3 regions of the Streptomyces sp. NPDC058157 genome follow, and region 1 is predicted to be linked to each of the others. Evidence: riboswitches for the same ligand, from Rfam matches in the RefSeq annotation. Region 1 holds a riboswitch; each other region holds the start of a gene.
What was found. A riboswitch is a leader RNA that binds a small molecule or an ion and turns the genes downstream of it on or off. The one in region 1 is predicted to bind cyclic di-AMP.
Positions count from the first base shown of each region.

Region 2: linked by a shared signal. The riboswitch ahead of ACFVXK_RS30360 (M23 family metallopeptidase) and the one ahead of ACFVXK_RS24135 (LysM peptidoglycan-binding domain-containing M23 family metallopeptidase) in region 1 are both predicted to bind cyclic di-AMP.
Region 3: linked by a shared signal. The riboswitch ahead of ACFVXK_RS17640 (transglycosylase family protein) and the one ahead of ACFVXK_RS24135 (LysM peptidoglycan-binding domain-containing M23 family metallopeptidase) in region 1 are both predicted to bind cyclic di-AMP.

Region 1 covers NZ_JBHVUQ010000105.1:220-3,891, reverse strand. Annotated here, with positions in the region: gene ACFVXK_RS24145 (aspartate aminotransferase family protein) at 1-360, shown strand, start outside; gene ACFVXK_RS24140 (tyrosine-protein phosphatase) at 400-1,164, opposite strand; cyclic di-AMP (ydaO/yuaA leader) riboswitch at 1,496-1,688, shown strand; gene ACFVXK_RS24135 (LysM peptidoglycan-binding domain-containing M23 family metallopeptidase) at 1,693-2,691, shown strand; gene ACFVXK_RS24130 (SGNH/GDSL hydrolase family protein) at 2,856-3,641, shown strand.
Region 2 covers NZ_JBHVUQ010000173.1:2,988-6,659, reverse strand. Annotated here, with positions in the region: gene ACFVXK_RS30370 (M16 family metallopeptidase) at 1-609, shown strand, start outside; gene ACFVXK_RS30365 (M16 family metallopeptidase) at 630-1,997, shown strand; cyclic di-AMP (ydaO/yuaA leader) riboswitch at 2,212-2,371, shown strand; gene ACFVXK_RS30360 (M23 family metallopeptidase) at 2,384-3,190, shown strand; gene ACFVXK_RS30355 (GntR family transcriptional regulator) at 3,398-3,672, shown strand, end outside.
Region 3 covers NZ_JBHVUQ010000061.1:14,536-18,207, reverse strand. Annotated here, with positions in the region: gene ACFVXK_RS17645 (transglycosylase family protein) at 117-1,190, shown strand; cyclic di-AMP (ydaO/yuaA leader) riboswitch at 1,465-1,633, shown strand; gene ACFVXK_RS17640 (transglycosylase family protein) at 1,636-2,385, shown strand; gene eno (phosphopyruvate hydratase) at 2,690-3,672, shown strand, end outside.

The DNA of each region.
Region 1 (3,672 bases):
GTGGACGAGTACGAGATGCTCCACGAGGTGCGCGGCCGCGGGCTGATGATCGGCATCGAGTTCGGCCGGCCGTCCTCGCTGGGCCTGCGCAGCCGCTGGACCATGCTCCAGGCGGCCCGCAAGGGGCTGTTCGCCCAGATGGTCGTGGTGCCGCTGCTGAACCGGCACCGGATCCTCACCCAGGTCTCGGGGGACCACCTGGAGGTCATCAAGCTGATCCCGCCGCTGATCGTGGACGAGGCGGACGTGGACCGGTTCGTCGGGGCCTTCCGGGAGGTCATGGACGAGGCGCACGGCGGGGGCTCGCTGATGTGGGACTTCGGCCGGACCCTGGTCAAGCAGGCCGTCGGCAACCGCTGACGGTACGGGGCCCCGGTACGCCGGGGCCCCGCGCGGGGCTCAGTCCAGCAGCCGGTCGCGCAGCCGCTCCCGGGTCTCCGGGGTGAGCCCCAGGCCCTCGGAGAGGTAGCGGTCCGGCCCGCCCCAGTACGCGTCGACGGTCTCGTACGCCGCGACCAGGTACTCGGGGCGGGCGTCGAACAGCGGCGCCAGCAGCTCCGTCACCTCGGCGGGCCGGGTCTCGGGCGTCTCGGCGCCGCGCAGCATCCGGTAGCGGTTGTGCGGGGCGTTCGACTCCATGTAGTCGGCCACGATGGCGTCGCGGTCCACCCCGAGGGCGAGCAGGGTGACGGCGATCGACAGGCCCGCCCGGTCCTTGCCCGCCGCGCAGTGCAGGAGCGCGGGCACGCTGTCCTCGGCGAGGGCGCGCACCACCAGGCCGTGCTCGGCGGTGCGGTGGCGGACCATCTCGCGGTACGACTCCGCCATGCGGGCGGCCGCCCTGCCGTCGCCCAGGAGGGAGCGGAGCTGGTCGAGGCCGCCCTCGCGGACCATCCGCCAGAACTGGCCGCCGTCGGCCGGGTCCGAGAGCGGGACGTTCACGTTCCGCACGCCCGGCAGGTCGACGTCCGGGCCCTCGACGGCCCGGTCGGCGGCGTTGCGGAAGTCGAAGACGGTGTGCAGGCCGAGGGAGGCGAGGAATTCTGCATCGGTTTCGGTGGCATGCGCCAGATGTCCGCTTCGGAACAGCCGTCCCGGCCTGACCCTCCGTCCGTCCGTGGTCGGCAAGCCGCCCACGTCGCGGAAATTGCGCACTCCGGTCATCTCGGGCGTGGGTTCGGGGTGCGCGGGAAGGTCCTGCGGTATCTGCTGGGTCACGTCTGCTCCTCCACGGTGCGCCGCTTGTCCGAATTGCTCTGGTTGGAACCAACTTGCCATAGGTGGACGGGAGATCGGGCCGAACTCCGTGAGCCAGATCATACGGTGACCGAGCGTGCCTGATCGCGGAACTCGAATTCCCATGCCGGGACGGTTGTTGGCGGCGCGGAATGGACGCAGGGTGACCAGAATTTCGTCGCTCGCTCATACCTGCTATTCCGTCAGGGAATTCGCGGCTTGTTGCCCGCGCCCCCGCTGGATTACCTTCGCGAGCGATCCGGGTGGACCGCCTAATCCTGCCGCCGCCCGGGAACCGCACCCGACCATGACGCGCGGCAGGAGCGGGGGAACCAGGTAGGCCGCCGGGCCGGATCGAAATCCGGCGCGGCTCGGGGTGAAGCCGTACCCGTACGGCCGGACATCTCCAGTCCGAACCCGACAGCTCACCTCGCAGGCGCCGGAGAGGAATTCGCCATGCCCGGAAAGGGTAAGCACCGCCGTCCGAAGTCCCGTTCCATATCCCGCGGCCTGGCCTTCGCCGGCACCGGGGGCGCCGCCCTCGCGCTGCCGCTGACGGGCGCCGCCGCGGCCCACGCGGCCGCCCCCGCCGCCGCGGCCCCGGCCGTCGCGTCCGCCCAGGCCCCGCAGGCACTGCGGGCGGCCGTCCCCGCCGCGGCCCCGGCCGCCGCCCCGTCCGTCTACACGGTCGTCTCCGGCGACTGCCTCTCGGTCATCGCCGCCGAGCGCGGGATCTCCGGCGGCTGGGAGCAGCTGTACGCCGACAACCGCGAGGCCGTCGGCGACGACCCCTCCCTCATCCACCCGGGTCTGCGCCTGGCCCTCGGCGCGGCCGCCGCCCCCGCCGCCCCCAAGCCGGCTGCGGCCCCCGCCCAGGGGTCCTCGAGCGGAACTCCGGCGGCCGGTGAGGACACCGCCGACGCCGCCCCGGCCGAGGAGGCCCCCGCCGCGTCGGGCGCCGCGGGCTCCGCACCGCTGAAGGGGGCCACCGCCCCCTCTCGCGGAATGAAGCAGTCCGCGCCCGCCGCCCAGTCCGCGCCCGCGAGCGCCGCCGGGTTCGTCGCCCCCGTCGGCGGCGGCATCTCCACCCAGTACCGGACGCCCGGCGCCATGTGGTCCTCCGGCTACCACACCGGCGTCGACTTCATCGCGAGCACCGGCACCACCGTCCGGGCCGTCGGCGCGGGCACCGTGGTTTCCGCAGGCTGGGGCGGTGCCTACGGCAACCAGGTCGTCATCCGGCACGCCGACGGCAAGTACTCCCAGTACGGCCACCTGTCCCAGCTGAACGTCTCGACGGGCCAGACCGTCACCGCCGGCCAGAGCATCGGCCTCTCCGGCGCCACCGGCAACGTGACCGGCCCGCACCTCCACTTCGAGATCCGCACGGGCCCGTCCTACGGCTCCGACATCGACCCGCTGGCCTACCTCCGCTCGAAGGGCGTCAGCGTCTGAGACCGCCGCTGCGGCGGAGCACCGACGCGCGCGGGGCCGGGACCCGAGGGGGGTCCCGGCCCCGCGTGTACTTATTCCTTATCCCCCGCGTGGTATAGATCACGGTCCGTCAACCCCTCATTACGTTGGCGTAGGTTGGCGGCGGGGGTGAAGGATGGGTTCCCGTGGCAGCGACGAAGACGACACTCAAGACCATCGGCTCGTACGCGGCGATCGGGGACAGCTTCACCGAAGGCGTGGGGGACCCGGGACCCGGGGATTCGTATCTCGGCTGGGCGGACCGGCTCGCCGTACTCCTGGCGGATCAGCGCGACGAGCACGACTTCCGGTACGCGAACCTCGCGGTACGCGGCAAAGTCCTCGACCAGATCGTCGAGGAGCAGCTTCCGCGGGCCAAGGAACTGGCCCCCGACCTCGTCTCCTTCTGTGCGGGCGGCAACGACATCATCCGGCCCGGCAGCGACCCCGACGACGTGGCGGAGCGCTTCGAGGCGGCCGTGGCCGACCTCACCGGCGCCGTCGGCCTCGTCATGATCACCACCGGTTTCGACACCCGGGGCGTACCCGTCCTCAAGCACCTGCGCGGCAAGATCGCGACGTACAACGTCCACGTGCGCGCCATCGCCGACCGCTACGGCTGCCCGGTGCTCGACCTGTGGTCGCTCAAGACCGTCCAGGACCGCCGTGCCTGGGACGGCGACCGCCTCCACCTCTCGCCCGAGGGCCACACCCGCGTCGCGCTGCGCGCCGCGCAGGTCCTCGGCTACGAGGTCCCCGCCGACCCCGACCAGCCCTGGCCGCCGGCCGCGCCGCGCGGCTCGGTGGACGTCACCCGGGACAACATCCAGTGGGCGCGCGAGCACCTCGTGCCGTGGATCGGGCGGCGGCTGCGCGGGGAGTCCTCCGGCGACCACGTCGAGGCCAAGCGCCCGGACCTGCTCCCGCTCTGACCCGGACGGCCGGGCCCGGCGCCGAGCCGGG
Region 2 (3,672 bases), on a different contig from region 1:
GAGGAGATCGTCGAGGAGGTCCCGGCCCGCGCGCTGATGGCCGCCTACCGCCTCCCGCACGACGGCACCCGCGAGTGCGACGCGGCGGACGTGGCGCTGACGATCCTCGGCGGCGGCGAGTCCTCCCGCCTGCACAACCGCCTGGTCCGCCGCGACCAGAGCGCCGTCGCGGCCGGCTTCGGCCTGCTGCGGCTGGCCGGGGCGCCCTCCCTGGGCTGGCTGGACGTCAAGACCTCCAGCGGCGTCGAGGTGCCCGCCATCGAGGCGGCCGTGGACGAGGAGCTCGCCCGGTTCGCCGCCGAGGGCCCCACCGCCGACGAGATGGAGCGCGCGCAGGCGCAGCTCGAGCGCGAATGGCTGGACCGCCTGGGCACGGTCTCCGGCCGCGCCGACGAACTGTGCCGCTTCGCGGTGCTGTTCGGCGACCCGCAGCTGGCGCTGACCGCCGTCGGGCGCGTCCTGGACGTCACCGCCGAGGAGGTGCAGGCCGTGGCCGCCGCCCGGCTGCGCCCCGACAACCGCGCGGTCCTGGTCTACGAGCCGCTGGCCGGCGCCGACGAGAACGACGAGAACGACGAGAGCGACGAGAACGAGGGGGCGGAGCAGTGAGCGACACCGCAGCCGTCACGATGACCTTCCACCCGCGTCCGGAGGCCGGCGAGGCCAAGCCGTGGGCCTTCCCCGCCCCCGAGCGCTCCACCCTGGGCAACGGGCTGACCCTGCTGCGCTGCCACCGCCCCGGCCAGCAGGTCGTCGCGGTCGAGGTCAACCTCGCGGCCCCGCTCGACGCCGAGCCCGCGGGCCTCGACGGCGTGGCCACGATCATGGCCCGCGCCCTGTCGGAGGGCACCGACAAGCACTCCGCCGAGGAGTTCGCCGCCGAGCTGGAGCGCTGCGGCGCCACCCTCGACGCGCACGCCGACCACCCCGGCCTGCGCGTCTCCCTGGAGGTCCCCGCCTCCCGCCTGCCCAGGGCGCTCGGACTGCTCGCCGAGGCGCTGCGCGCGCCCGCGTTCGACGACGGCGAGGTCGCCCGGCTGGTGCGCAACCGGCTCGACGAGATCCCGCACGAGCAGGCCAACCCGCAGCGCCGGGCGGCCAAGGAGCTCTCCAAGGAACTCTTCCCGGCCACCCTGCGCATGTCCCGTCCGCGCCAGGGCACGGAGGAGACGGTCGCCCGGATCGACTCCGCCGCCGTACGCGCCTTCTACGAGGCCCACGTGCGCCCCGCCACCGCCACCGCGGTGGTCGTCGGCGACCTGACCGGCATCGACCTCGACGCCGCCCTCGCCGACACCCTCGGCGCCTGGACGGGGAACACCGCCGCGCCCCTGCCGGTGCCGCCGGTCACCGCCGACGACACGGGCCGCGTGATCATCGTGGACCGGCCCGGCGCGGTCCAGACGCAGCTGCTGATCGGCCGGATCGGCCCCGACCGGCACGACATCGTCTGGGCCCCGCAGGTCCTCGGCACGTACTGCCTGGGCGGCACCCTGACCTCCCGTCTGGACAAGGTGCTGCGCGAGGAGAAGGGCTACACCTACGGCGTGCGCGCCTTCGCCCAGGTGCTGCGCTCCACGGCGGACGGCAAGGGCGCCTCGATGCTCGCCATCAGCGGCTCGGTGGACACCCCCAACACCGGTCCGGCGCTGGAGGACCTGTGGCAGGTGCTGCGCACCCTCGCCGCCGGGGGCCTGACGGACGCCGAGCGCGACGTGGCGGTGCAGAACCTGGTGGGCGTGGCCCCGCTCAAGTTCGAGACGGCCGCCTCGGTCGCCGGGACCCTGGCCGACCAGGTGGAGCAGGAGCTGCCGGACGACTACCAGGCGCGGCTGTACGCGCGGCTGGCCGAAACCGGTACGGCGGAGGCCACTTCGGCGGTCGTGAGCGCCTTCCCGGTGGACCGTCTGGTCACCGTCCTGGTGGGCGACGCGGCGCAGATCGAGGAGCCGGTGCTGGCCCTCGGGATCGGTGAGGTCACGGTCGTCACCAACTGACCGGCGGCCGGCCGGCAACTGGCCGGTGGCCGACCTGTCTTGGAGGGGCCCGGCGGGACATCCGCCGGGCCCCCTTTGTCCGTTTCATGGTGTGGTTTCAGGTATGCGGTGTGGCGTACGCAACAAATCCGGTCGTCTGTTTGGCGATCGACTGATGATCCGCCTAGCGTCAGGCGTGCTGTCCGTCAGTTGTGCCAGCCGCACCCGCGGCACCGGACAGCGATCGCCGAGTCCCCGTCAGGCGCGAGCCTGGGGAGCCGGGGACCCACATCAGTCCCTGGGGTGAATCGGACCGCCTCGCCAGAGGGGGCCCGTAGGAGACCTTCCTGCTCCGAACCCGTCAGCTAACCCGGTAGGCGAGAGGGAAGGAAAGGATCACCCCCGCCATGGCGTTTGGCAGTCGTGCAGCCGGTTCCGGTAAGCACCGTGGTTCGAGCCGTATGAGCCGCAAGACCGCCGGCTACGCCGGCATAGCCGCCCTCGCCACCACGGGCGTGGTCGGCACCCTCGCGGCCCCGGCCTTCGCCGCCGACTCCCACGGGGGCCCGTCCCTCGAGGACACCGGCGCCCTGAACGCGATCGTCGTCGCCGACGGTCTCCAGGACGACATCCAGGTCCAGGCCGAGACCCAGCAGACCGCCGCCGAGTCCGTCGCCGCCCAGGCGCAGGCCGAGGCCGACGCCAAGACGCGCGCCGCCGAGGCCAAGCGCATGGCCGAGGCCAAGGAGAAGGCCGAGCGCGAGGCCGCCGAGAAGGCCGCCCAGGAGGAGGCCCGCAAGCGCCTCAACACCTTCGTGGCCCCGGTCGACGGCTCCTACGTCAGCACCCAGTACGGCGCGGGCGGCGGCATGTGGTCCTCCGGCAGCCACACGGGCATCGACTTCCACGCCGACGAGGGCACGTCCGTCCACGCCGTGGGCGCGGGCACCGTCGTCGAGGCCGGCTGGGGCGGCGCCTACGGCAACAACGTCGTGATCCGTCACAACGACGGCACCTACACCCAGTACGGGCACATGATGTCGCTGAACGTCTCCGTCGGCGAGACGGTCACCGCGGGCCAGCAGATCGGCCTGTCGGGCTCCACCGGCAACTCCAGCGGCCCGCACCTGCACTTCGAGGCCCGCACCGGCGCCACGTACGGCACGGACATCAACCCGCTGGCCTACCTGCGCCAGCACGGCGTCGGCATCTGACCCGACCCCCGCTTCCCGTCACGGAAGGCCCCGGCTCCCCGAGCCGGGGCCTTCCGCGTTCCCCTGGTCCGTCGCGCCGTCGCGGCCGGTTCCCGCCGATTCGGATTTCCGGGCGTTCTCGGAAATTGTCGCCCCTTGCCATAGAGTCGCGGTGGCAGCACGGTGGATTCGGAACGGAAACCAGTGGAACCCAGCGGAGGTCCGGCCTTGCGTATTCCGGCGCACGCGGTGTGCACAGCAATTCGCGACGATATCGTCTCCGGTTTCTTCGGGCCCGGCGGCCGGCTGACCGAGGAGGTGCTCGCCCGCCGCTACGGGGTCTCGCGGGTGCCGGTGCGCGAGGCACTGCGCACGCTGGAGTCCGAGGGCTTCGTCACCACGCGGCGGCACGCGGGCGCCTGTGTGGCGGAGCCGGGCGAGCAGGAGGCCGAGGACCTGCTGGAGCTGCGGACGCTGCTGGAGCCGCTGGCGGCCGCCCGCGC
Region 3 (3,672 bases), on a different contig from region 1:
CGGCCGCCGGGGCGGCGGAACTGACCGGAATTCAGTCTTCGGCCGAACTTGTGACATCCGTTCGAAGGAGGCTAGGTTCTGCCGTTACCCCGCCGTTATACGAAAGGTGCAGGCTCATGCTTCCCGGGAACGGCCGCCACAGACGACCCCGTCAGGTCCCCGCCATCGTCGTCACCGCCGGAGTCACCGGCTCGGCGCTGGCCCTGCCGCTGCTCGCCGCCACGGGCGCGAGCGCGGCCGACACCGCGACGTGGGACAAGGTCGCCGACTGCGAGAGCGGCGGCACGTGGAGCGCCAACTTCGGCAGCGGGGCCTACGGCGGACTCCAGTTCACCCTGGAGCAGTGGAAGAACGCCGGCGGACTCGAGTTCGCGGAGCGCCCCGACCTCGCCAGCCGTTCGCAGCAGATAGCCGTGGCCGAGCGGGTGCTCGACTCCCAGGGCCCCGAGGCGTGGCCGCTGTGCTCCGCCTCGGCCGGGCTGTCCAAGAACGGGCCGAAGCCCGACGTGGACACCGGCACCTCCAAGACCCCCGGCCCGGTCGGCCCCAGCCCGGTCCGGCCCGACTTCTCGGTGCCGTCCACCGGGAAGGACAAGCCCTCCACGGACTTCGGGGCGCCCACCCCGGCCCCCGGCGCCCCGGGCCCCGGCGTGCTGCCGGACTACCCGCTGGGAGCCACCAGCGGACTGCCCGTCATGCCGGAGCCGGACTACTCCGTGCCGCCCACTCCGACCACGGGCCCCACCGCCCCGACCACCACCCCGACGAACCCGGGCAACACGGGCAACCAGGGCAATCAGAACGGTCAGGGCAACCAGGGCAACCCCAACAACCAGGGCAACCCGGCCACTCCGACGACCCCTGGCACCCCGACCGCCCCGGTCGACCCGACGGCCCCGGCCACCCCGGGCGCCACGCCCGCCCCTTCACCCTCCGCCGGCGCCTCCGACGGCAACGGCAAGCACCGCGGCCCGGCCGCCCTGGAGGTGCCCGCGGCCCCTGGCGCGGCGTCAGCCGCCGCCGCGGAGCCCGTGTACACGGTGAAGGCGGGCGACAGCCTGACGGCCATCGCGGACGCCAACGGCCTCAAGGGCGGCTGGACCGCCCTCTACCAGGCCAACGAGCAGGTCATCGGCAAGGACGCGGACCTCATCAAGCCCGGCCAGAACCTGGATCTAACCAAGAAATAGGGGTAGTTCGGGCAGTCGTTACGGGCTGAATGTCCGTTATCGGCAAGTGAGACATGCATCTCTTCCGGACAACTGGCGTGTCTCATTCCGGAACTTCCGCAAACCCCGCTCCGACCTGCGCAAACGTGGTCTCCGGGAACGCAAGTAGGCCGGTTTCTCCCCAAAATCACACGTTGAACATCGGGGAGAGACCTGCCTACCTTCTGAGTCGCTCGCCACCGCGAGCTCCTTCGACCGCATCGCCGAATCCTGCCGGCGGCCGGAGGGAACAGTCGTCGCGCAAGCGCCGTTGGCAGGAGCGGGGGAACCAAGGTAGTTGCCGGGAAAGGCCGTTGAGAGACGGCCCGCGTACCGGCTTGGGGTGAAGACGCGCAACTGCGCGGCCGGGCAACTCATCCGCCCGAACCCGACAGCTCACCTCGAAGGCGTCGGTGAGGAGAACTCCATGCTGCTTTCCGGCAAGGGCAAGCACCGCCGCGGCTCCAAGGCCGTCCGCATCGTCACGCTCGCCGGTGTCGCCGGCGTGGCCGTCGCCGCCCCGCTGATGGCCGCCGGCTCCGCCAGCGCCGCCACCGTCTCGGAGTGGGACAAGGTCGCCTCGTGCGAGTCCGGCGGCAACTGGTCCATCAACACCGGCAACGGTTACTACGGCGGCCTCCAGTTCTCCGCCTCCACCTGGGCCGCGTACGGCGGCAAGGCGTACGCCGCGCAGGCCAACCAGGCCACCAAGTCGCAGCAGATAGCCATCGCGGAGAAGGTCCTCAAGGGCCAGGGCAAGGGCGCCTGGCCGTCCTGCGGCGTCGGCCTGTCCAACTCCGCCTACAACGGCGGCGGCTCGACCACCACCCCGGCCAAGCCGAAGCCGGAGTCCAAGCCGGCCCCGGCCAAGCCCGCCCCGGCGAAGCCCTCCACCCCGAAGGCCGACACCGACACCGAGACCAAGAGCACCGGCTCCGGCTCCGGCTGGACCCCGTCCAAGCCGGCCCCGTCGAAGCCGTCGAAGCCGTCGACCCCGAAGGCCGAGACCCCGGCCACCGGCAGCGGCTCGTACACGGTCAAGGAGGGCGACACCCTCGGCACCATCGCCGAGGCCAACGGCGTCAAGGGCGGCTGGGAGAAGCTGTTCGACCTGAACAAGGACACCGTCAAGGACGCGGACCTGATCTTCCCGGGTCAGAAGCTGAACCTCGGCTGAATTCCCGCGTAACACCTGAGCGGCGCCCGAACCGCACCTGAGCAGTACCCGGCACGGCCCGTGGCATCGACGCCCGGCGCGCATCCTCATCGCGCGCCGGGCGTCGTCGTGTCCGGGCCGCGCCGCCGCATGTCCGGCCCGATTTCCAGGGTCCTATGTCCTGGAAGGCGGGTATTCGGCCCCTTTTTCGTCCCAGGACCCGGGCGGTCGGCTGGCCGACCGCCCGGAGCCGGTTAGGCTCTAGTCGGCGAGGCCGTCCCAGGCCCCACGCCACCGCACACCCAGCGTCACATCCCAGAAGGAGATGCTCGTGCCGTCCATCGACGTCGTCGTAGCCCGGGAAATCCTGGACTCCCGAGGCAACCCCACGGTCGAGGTCGAGGTGGGCCTCGACGACGGCAGCACCGGCCGTGCTGCAGTTCCGTCCGGTGCCTCCACCGGAGCGTTCGAAGCCGTAGAGCTCCGCGACGGTGACCCCAACCGCTACCTGGGCAAGGGCGTCGAGAAGGCCGTCCTGGCCGTCATCGAGCAGCTCGGCCCGGAGCTCGTCGGCTACGACGCCACCGAGCAGCGCCTGATCGACCAGGCGATGATCGACCTGGACGCCACCGAGAACAAGGGCTCCCTCGGCGCCAACGCCATCCTCGGCGTCTCCCTCGCCGTCGCGCACGCCGCGTCCGAGGCCTCGGACCTCCCGCTGTTCCGCTACCTCGGCGGCCCGAACGCGCACCTGCTGCCCGTTCCGATGATGAACATCCTCAACGGCGGTTCGCACGCGGACTCCAACGTCGACATCCAGGAGTTCATGATCGCGCCGATCGGCGCGGAGTCCTTCTCCGAGGCCCTCCGCTGGGGTGCCGAGGTCTACCACACCCTCAAGAAGGTCCTGCACACCAAGGGCCTCTCCACCGGCCTGGGCGACGAGGGCGGCTTCGCCCCGAACCTGGAGTCCAACCGCGCCGCGCTCGACCTCATCATCGAGGCCATCAAGCAGGCCGGCTACGTCCCGGGCAAGGACATCGCGCTCGCGCTCGACGTCGCCGCGTCCGAGTTCTACAAGGACGGCAAGTACGAGTTCGAGGGCCAGTCCCGCTCGGCCGCCGAGATGACCGAGTACTACGAGGAGCTCGTCTCCGCGTACCCGCTCGTCTCCATCGAGGACCCGCTGTTCGAGGACGACTGGGCCGGCTGGAAGACCGTCACCGACCGCCTGGGCTCCAAGGTCCAGATCGTCGGCGACGACCTCTTCGTCACCAACCCCGAGCGCCTCGCCCGCGGCATCGAGGA